DNA from 2 places in the Brucella anthropi ATCC 49188 genome. Region 1 is predicted to be linked to the other one. Evidence: riboswitches for the same ligand, from Rfam matches in the RefSeq annotation. Region 1 holds a riboswitch; the other holds the start of a gene.

Region 1 (3,945 bases):
AAAATAGGCGCGGTTCGGCAAGCCTGTCAGACTGTCATGCATGGCAATATGTGCCATGCGTTCCTCAATCTCACGCCGTTCGGTTATATCCTCAACAAGCCCGATCAAATAGCGGGGCTCGTTGCCTTCGACCGGTGGGATCGAACATTTTATGATCCGCATCGTTCGCGACGTTCCGTCCTTGCGCTCGATCTTGCGTTCGACGTTCAACACGCCCCGACGCCGCATCGCCGTGCGATCTTGCTGGATGATGACGGTTGCCTCGCGTTCAGGGAAAAGATCGAGGTCGGTCGAACCGATGGCTTCGTCTACCGGCTGTCCGCTCGCCGCTGATGCGGCCTGATTGTAGAGCACATACCGACCGTCATCGTGCATATCCTTGACGAAGACACCAAGCGGCAGATTGTTGACGAGGCTGTCCAGCAAGGTTTGGGCGTGGTTTGCCTGACGATTGGCTTCTGCCAACTCTGTCCTGTCCTGAACAATGGCGAGAATCGCTTCCTTGCCGTCAAACAGCACCTGACGTCCGTAAGTCAGAACGTCAATGATTTCACCATTCGCGCGCAGATGCTGCCAGCGCTCCGGTCGTTCAAGGTCGCTGCGATCACGAATGGCAGCCAGCATTCGATCCCGTTCTGTCTGGGGTCGAATATCGAGCACTGTCATGCCCGGAATTTCATCAGCAGTGTATCCATAGAGCCGATAGGCAGCGTCATTCATCACGATGAAATGCAGCGTCTCCGGGTCATAAACCCACATCGGTGTCGGATGGGTTGTGAAAAGGATGCGGAAGTCCTGCTCGGACGTGCGCGCCATCGTGCCTTCCGTCGAAGCTGAAGCGCCCCTCCGCTTCCTCATCGTAAATCCCTCATCCAACTGATCCTACTGGATAATCTCGATCCACCCTAAAAGTGGACCGTCAAGTTTCATGGCACCATGAGTAACACGCGGAAGATGCACCCCGAACATAGATTAAAGCCGAGAATTTTAATAAACCATATACAAATTGAGGGTCGATTTAAGGATTTTCTTTAAAACTGCATTTTTCCATCGCTTGACCGGCTTCAACTTCCAGCCTATGCCTAAAGACGCAAAATTCGTTGGGGTGCCTTCGAAGCAATATCAGGAAAAGTGCCAAGCGGTTTTCCGTCCGATGTTGCGACACAAAAGGCTGAGAGACGCTGATCGCGTTAACCCATTGAACCTGATCCGGGTAATACCTGCGTAGGGAACGGAGTTTGACGCGTCGCAGCCGAGGGTTTCCCTCATCGGAGTTCAAGCTCCAAACAGGTTCATGACGTCTCATTTTTCCGTTCGGAATGAGAGACGTGATGATGGACCAAAAAAACAGTTTCTCCCGAACCACATCAAACGGCAGTGCGGCATTCGTGCCCATATGCGTGACTATTGCCGGTTCCGATAGTGGTGGCGGAGCTGGCATTCAGGCCGACCTCAAGACATTCTCGGCGCTCGGCGTCTATGGTGCGAGCGTCATTGCCGCTGTCACCGTGCAGAACACCTGCACGGTGAGCGCGGTGCACGACATCCCGCCCGCCATCGTCGCAGGGCAGATCGATGCCGTCTTCAGCGATCTCGATGTAGCGGCGGTGAAGATCGGCATGGTTTCCGTGCCCGAAACCATCGAGGCCATTGCGCGGGGCCTTGCGCATTTCTCCGGCCCTGTCGTACTCGACCCGGTGATGGTTGCAAAATCCGGCGACCGGCTTTTGAGCGAAAACGCCATTGCGCTTTTGCGCCAGAAACTGGTTCCGCTGGCCACGCTGCTGACGCCCAACCGGCCTGAAGCGGCCTGCCTGCTCGACAGCGATCTGGCTCGCGACGATGTAGACGCCGAAGAACAGGGGCGTGCCTTGCTCGAACTCGGCGCGAAAGCTGTTTTGATGAAGGGCGGCCATGCGGAAGGCGAAATCTGCGTCGACCTGCTGGTTCGCCGCGATCAGCCCACGTTGCGTGTCGAGGCGACGCGTATCCGGACCGGTAACACCCATGGCACGGGCTGCACGCTCTCTTCAGCCATTGCTGCAGAGCTTGCCAAGAACCTGCCGCTCGAAAAAGCAGTCATTGCAGCCCATGCCTATCTGCAAGGGGCAATCCGCGCCGCCGATGCGTTGAAGATCGGACAAGGCCATGGGCCTGTTCATCACTTCCATAATCTCTGGAAAGTCCACTCAGAGGAGGCAATGTGATGCGCGTCACCATCATCGGAGCAGGTGTCGCCGGTCTAGTGTGCGCGGCAGAATTTCACGATCAGGGACATGCAGTCACTGTCATTGCCAAAAGCACTGAGATCGGTTCCGACAGCTGCTCATGGTTTGCAGGCGGAATGCTGGCACCATGGTGCGAAGGCGAGAGCGCGGAAGAGCCGGTCGTTCGTTTGGGACAGGAAGCGATCGGCTGGTGGGAGCGGCACGTTTCGACAGTCCATCGCAAGGGTACGCTTGTGCTCTCGCACACACGCGATGCGACCGAACTGCGCCGCTTCGCCCGCCGGACGGAAGCATTTGACACCATTGATCAAGACCAGATCAATGCGCTGGAACCAGACCTTGCCGACCGTTTTCGGCAGGGACTTTTCTTCGCGGCAGAAGGCCATCTCAACCCGCGCCAGACACTGATCGAGCTCGCCGAAAAACTGCAGAAGAAAGGCGTGGTCTTTCATCTGGGGCAGGATGTGAAAGACGTCAAAGTCGAGGCCGACATTACCGTCGATGCACGTGGTCTTGCAGCGCGTGATCAGTTGCAGGACCTGCGCGGCGTCAAGGGCGAGATGCTGGTTGTGCGCTCGCGCGATATCAATCTCAAGCGACCCATACGCCTCCTGCATCCGCGGATTCCGCTCTACATCGTGCCACGCGGCGACGGCGTGCACATGATCGGCGCAACGATGATCGAAAGCGATGAGCGGGGTGGCATCAGCGTGCGCTCGACGCTGGAACTCTTGAGCGCCGCTTATGCCTTGCATCCGGCCTTCGGCGAGGCGGAAATCCTCGAAACCGGCGTCGATGCGCGCCCGGCCTTTCCCGACAATCTGCCCCGCGTAAGACGGCGGGGCAAAACCGTCTATGTCAACGGGCTTTACCGCCACGGCTTCCTGCTTTCGCCGGCGATAGCGCGCATGGCGGTTGCGAGCGCGACCATGCCGGAGGATGCGCCAGAGCCCAAACCAGAATTTGTGGAGGACTATGCATGACGATCGTGCTGAACGGTGAGGTCATCACCACGGCAGCCGCCAATCTGGCGGCGCTGCTCGCCGAAATCGAACTGGATGAAGCGGTTGTTGCAACCGCGCTGAACGGCGAATTCGTGGCCAGCGACGAGCGCGCAGCCGCGACTCTGTCGGCTGGCGACCGCATCGAAGTTCTGGCCCCGATGCAGGGAGGCTGAGATGCTGGAATTCTACGGACAAAAATTTGAAAGCCGCCTGCTGCTCGGCACGGCGCAATATCCATCGCCGGCCATATTAGCCGATGCGGTGCGCGCTTCGCAAAGCGATATCGTCACCGTCTCGCTGCGGCGCGAAAGTGGCGAGGCCCGCGCCGGACAGGATTTCTGGGCGCTGATCCGGGAGCTGGGCGTGGCCGTTCTGCCCAACACGGCAGGCTGCCACACACCGCGCGAAGCGGTGACCACGGCAAAAATGGCGCGCGAAATCTTCGGCACCAACTGGATCAAGCTGGAGGTGATCGGTGATACCGACACATTGCAGCCAGACCCGTTCGGACTGGTCGAGGCAGCGCGTGCACTCTGCGACGACGGCTTCGAGGTCTTTCCCTATATGAATGACGATCTGGTCGTCGCGGAAAGGCTCATTGAAGCCGGTTGCAAGGTGCTGATGCCCTGGGGCGCGCCCATCGGCTCAGGCCGTGGCCTCAACAACCCTTATGCGCTGAAAACTATGCGGGCGCATTTCCCCGATATTCCATT
Region 2 (3,945 bases), 910 kb from region 1:
AAAGTGCACGGGCGACCGGAACCGCAAACAGCACGGAAAGCAGGCTTGAAGCGATCGCCTGCAGGATCGTGAAGCGCGCAACCCGCCACAGATAGGTGTCGAAATTAACCGCGGCGTCAAAACCACCGCGGCCCGCTTCGAATGCCAGTGCGACAAGCGCACCACCGGCAAGCACGACCAGAAAGACAAGCGCCAGTACGCCCGCAGCCGGTCTGGCGGCGGGTGCGTCTTTCGAGCGGTGCTGTGCCGGGAATGTCGTCATTTACTGGTCGCCGCCAGCCATTCATCGACCCATGACTTCCGGTTCTTGGCTACTTCGTCGGAAGGCAGGAGAAGAGTCTTTTCCGGCTTCGGCATCGCGTCGAAAGCGGCTGGAAGCGGGGTGGATGTCTTGCTCGCTGGATACATCCAGTTGGTTTCAGGAATAACATCCTGAAAGCCGGGGCTGGTCATGAAAGCCAGGAACTTTTGTGCCAGTGGATTTTTCGCACCAGTGGTGGTCTGGGCGGCCAGCTCGATCTGGAGATAATTACCTTCCGGATAGGCCAGAGCCTTATAGCGCTCCGTCTTTTCCGCAATCATGTGATAGGCGGGAGACGTTGTATAGGACAGCACCATCGGCGCTTCACCCTTGGTGAAAAGACCATAGGCTTCCGACCAGCCGGGTGTGACGGTGAGAACACGCTTCTGCAGTTTCTGCCAGGCCGCTTCCGCTTCGTCGCCATAAACCGATTTCATCCAGAGCAACATGCCCAGCCCTGGCGTCGACGTGCGCGGGTCTTGCAGCACGATCTTCTGGGAAGCATCGCCTTCCACCAGTTCTTTCAGGCTCTTGGGCGGATTGGGCAATTTTTCCGAATCGTAAACCACGGCGAAGTAGCCATAATCATAGGGAACGAAGATATTGTCCTTGAACCCGCCCGGAATGCTCACATTGCTTTGGTCGATGCCGCTTGGAGCAAAAAAGCCGGTGGCGCGTGCTTCGGTCGTCAGATTGGTATCGAGACCGAGGACGATATCGGCTTTGGTATTGCCACCTTCAAGCTTCAGGCGGTTGAGCAGCGCGACACCGTCGGCCGAAGCGATCCAGTCCACTTCGCAATCGCATTCCTTCTCGAAGTTTTCCTTGATCTTCGGGCCCGGACCCCATTCGGAAACGAAACTGTCATAGGTATAAACAGTGAGCTTGTCCTTCGCCTGCGCAGAAGGCGTGAAAGCGAGGGCTGTGGAGAATGAAAAGGCCAGCAAAGATAAAAGCCGCATCACGGCACTTCCTTTCTTTTACAACAAGAGGATTGAGCGCCGTTTATGGAGCATCTAATCCCTCCGCCGGTGCAAACCGGATCAGGTTCAGCGGGTTGGCCGGGAATGCGACCTCTCAGCCATCCGCGAAAGCAGACGGCACCCCGTTAGAGCGGTTGCGACAATAATCTTTCGCAACGGGAAGGGCAAGGGAGCGCAATGGCGGCGAATGCAGGCTTCCGGCATGGATTTGCCCGTGTTATGAGCGGCTTATGAGCACATTCGTCATTCTTCTCGGCGGTGATCTGGTCGTGACCGATCGCCTGAAACGCCAAATTGCAGGTGCGCGTATTCTCGCTGCCGATAGCGGGATCAGGCACGCTGCTGCTCTTGGTGTCGAACCGGAACTTTGGCTTGGCGATTTCGATTCGGCTTCTGCTGAGCTTCGCGTGCAATATGGACACGTGCCGCAAAAGAGGTTCCCTGCTGCCAAGGACATGACGGACGGGGAACTGGCCTTCGAGGAGGCCTATATGCGGGGTGCGGATCGGGTGATCCTTTGCGGAGCCTTCGGCGGTCAGCGCACCGATCACACGCTTCTGCATCTGACCATGGCAACAGCGCAGGCTGCAAAAGGGCGGAACGTGCTGTTGTCCAGCGGTTCCGAGGAGGCCTGGCCTTTGCCGCCCGGAGATTATGTTTATGATTTTCCGGACGGGACGCCGTTCAGTGTGATTAATTTCAGCACTATCGAAGGCCTTTCGATCACGAATGCGGAGTGGCCGTTAGATAATGTGACACTGCCATTCGGCTCTTCATGGACAGTTTCCAATGTAGTTCGTGGAACACTTCGCGTTACTGCGAGTTCTGGATTAGCGATACTTATCGCCAACTTGGCGATGGAGGAAACACCGCTCCGGGGCCGATAACCTTATCAATCGAAAGAGCTTGACGCTGGCAGGCGAAACGTATTGTAAATGGGCCAAGCGGGTGTCATCTGCTTTACGCCGAAATTGGGGACGCAAAGTCGGTGATTAGTTCAACTCTTGTAGGAGATGTTTCAATGAAGTCACGTCTTACGATGATTGCTGTTGCTGGCGTGCTCGCGTTCTCGACGGCTGCATGCACGACGAATGAACAGCGCACGGCCGGGTACGGCGTTGGTGGCGCAGCACTCGGCGCACTCGCCGGTGGTGCAATTGGCGGCAATGGCCGTGGCGCTCTTGCCGGTGCTGCTATCGGCGGCGTTGCCGGTACGCTCCTTGGTGCAGCCCAGACGCGCAACGGAACGCAGTACTGCCGTTACCGCGATCCTTATGGCCGCGTCTACGAAGCGCCTTGCCAGTAACACTGGGCCAGTGCTGACTGGGCCAGCAATAGCTGGATAAATAAGTTTGCTGACAGGTCGGGGAAACCCGGCCTGTTTGTTTTTCACGGGTCTTTTCGTGCCGTACCATTTGACAGAACGGCTTTTGTCGCGGACAAGCAGGGCGGAATTTTTAACCCTGTTTATCGAAGAGAACCATGGCACCACCGCTCCTTCGCCTCGACGAGATCAAGCTAACCTTCGGAGGCACGCCGCTTCTGGAAGATGCCAGCCTTTCGGTAAGCGAAGGCGATCGCATCGCGCTGGTCGGACGCAATGGTTCGGGTAAATCCACGCTGCTCAAGATCGCCGCCGGTATGGTGGAAGCGACGTCGGGTGAGGTTTTCAAACATCCGGGTGCAACTGTCCGCTATCTCCCGCAGGTGCCGGATATGGATGGCTTTGCCAATGTTCGCGCCTATGTGGAAGCGGGGCTGGGGCCTGCCGATGACCCGCATCGTGTCACTTATCTTCTCGAGCATCTCGGACTAACTGGCGACGAAAAGCCGGATCATCTGTCCGGCGGCGAGGCACGCCGTGCCGCTCTGGCGCGAGTGATCGCGCCGCAGCCCGACGTTCTGCTGCTGGATGAACCAACCAACCATCTGGATCTGACCACCATCGAATGGCTGGAAAGCGAACTGCGCCAGATTCGCTCGGCGATTGTGCTGATCTCGCATGACCGCCGCTTTCTGGAAAATGTCAGCCGGGCGACGGTCTGGCTGGATCGCGGTCTTACGCGTCGTCTGGAGCAGGGCTTTGGCCATTTCGAGGAATGGCGCGACAAGGTGCTGGAAGAGGAAGAGCGCGACCATCACAAGCTGGGGCGGCAGATCGCGCGCGAGGAGCACTGGCTGCGCTACGGGGTCACCGCCCGGCGCAAGCGTAATATGCGCCGTCTCGGCGAACTGCATTCCATGCGTGCCGATTTTCGCAATCATCGCAAGGCACAAGGGACGGCGGTACTGGCGGCAAGCGATACCAAGGAATCCGGCAAGCTGGTGATCGAAGCCAAGGGGTTGAGCAAGGCCTATGGCGAGCGTGTTCTGGTCAAGGATTTTTCGATCCGTGTGCAGCGCGGTGACCGTATCGGTCTCGTTGGACCCAACGGTGCCGGAAAGACCACGCTTCTGTCGCTTCTGACTGGCAAGCTTGCGCCGGATTCCGGAACATTGCGGCTTGGCGTCAATCTCGAAATGGCCGAACTCGACCAGAAGCGCGAAAGTCTCAATCTGGATGAGACATTGGCGCATTATCTGACGGATGGGCGCGGCGAAAGCCTTGTCGTCAACGGCGAGCAGCGGCATGTCGTATCCTATATGAAGGACTTTCTGTTC

The links. A riboswitch is a leader RNA that binds a small molecule or an ion and turns the genes downstream of it on or off. The one in region 1 is predicted to bind thiamine pyrophosphate.
Region 2: linked by a shared signal. The riboswitch ahead of thiB (thiamine ABC transporter substrate binding subunit) and the one ahead of thiD (bifunctional hydroxymethylpyrimidine kinase/phosphomethylpyrimidine kinase) in region 1 are both predicted to bind thiamine pyrophosphate.

What each region holds. Positions count from the first base shown of each region.
Region 1 is NC_009667.1:293,628-297,572, reverse strand. Features, by position in the region: gene OANT_RS01515 (putative bifunctional diguanylate cyclase/phosphodiesterase) at 1-858, opposite strand, end outside; TPP riboswitch at 1,092-1,248, shown strand; gene thiD (bifunctional hydroxymethylpyrimidine kinase/phosphomethylpyrimidine kinase) at 1,335-2,207, shown strand; gene thiO (glycine oxidase ThiO) at 2,207-3,211, shown strand; gene thiS (sulfur carrier protein ThiS) at 3,208-3,405, shown strand; gene OANT_RS01495 (thiazole synthase) at 3,407-3,945, shown strand, end outside.
Region 2 is NC_009667.1:1,202,347-1,206,291, forward strand. Features, by position in the region: gene thiP (thiamine/thiamine pyrophosphate ABC transporter permease ThiP) at 1-262, opposite strand, end outside; gene thiB (thiamine ABC transporter substrate binding subunit) at 259-1,263, opposite strand; TPP riboswitch at 1,305-1,419, opposite strand; gene OANT_RS05905 (thiamine diphosphokinase) at 1,515-2,171, shown strand; gene OANT_RS05910 (YMGG-like glycine zipper-containing protein) at 2,306-2,590, shown strand; gene OANT_RS05915 (ABC-F family ATP-binding cassette domain-containing protein) at 2,767-3,945, shown strand, end outside.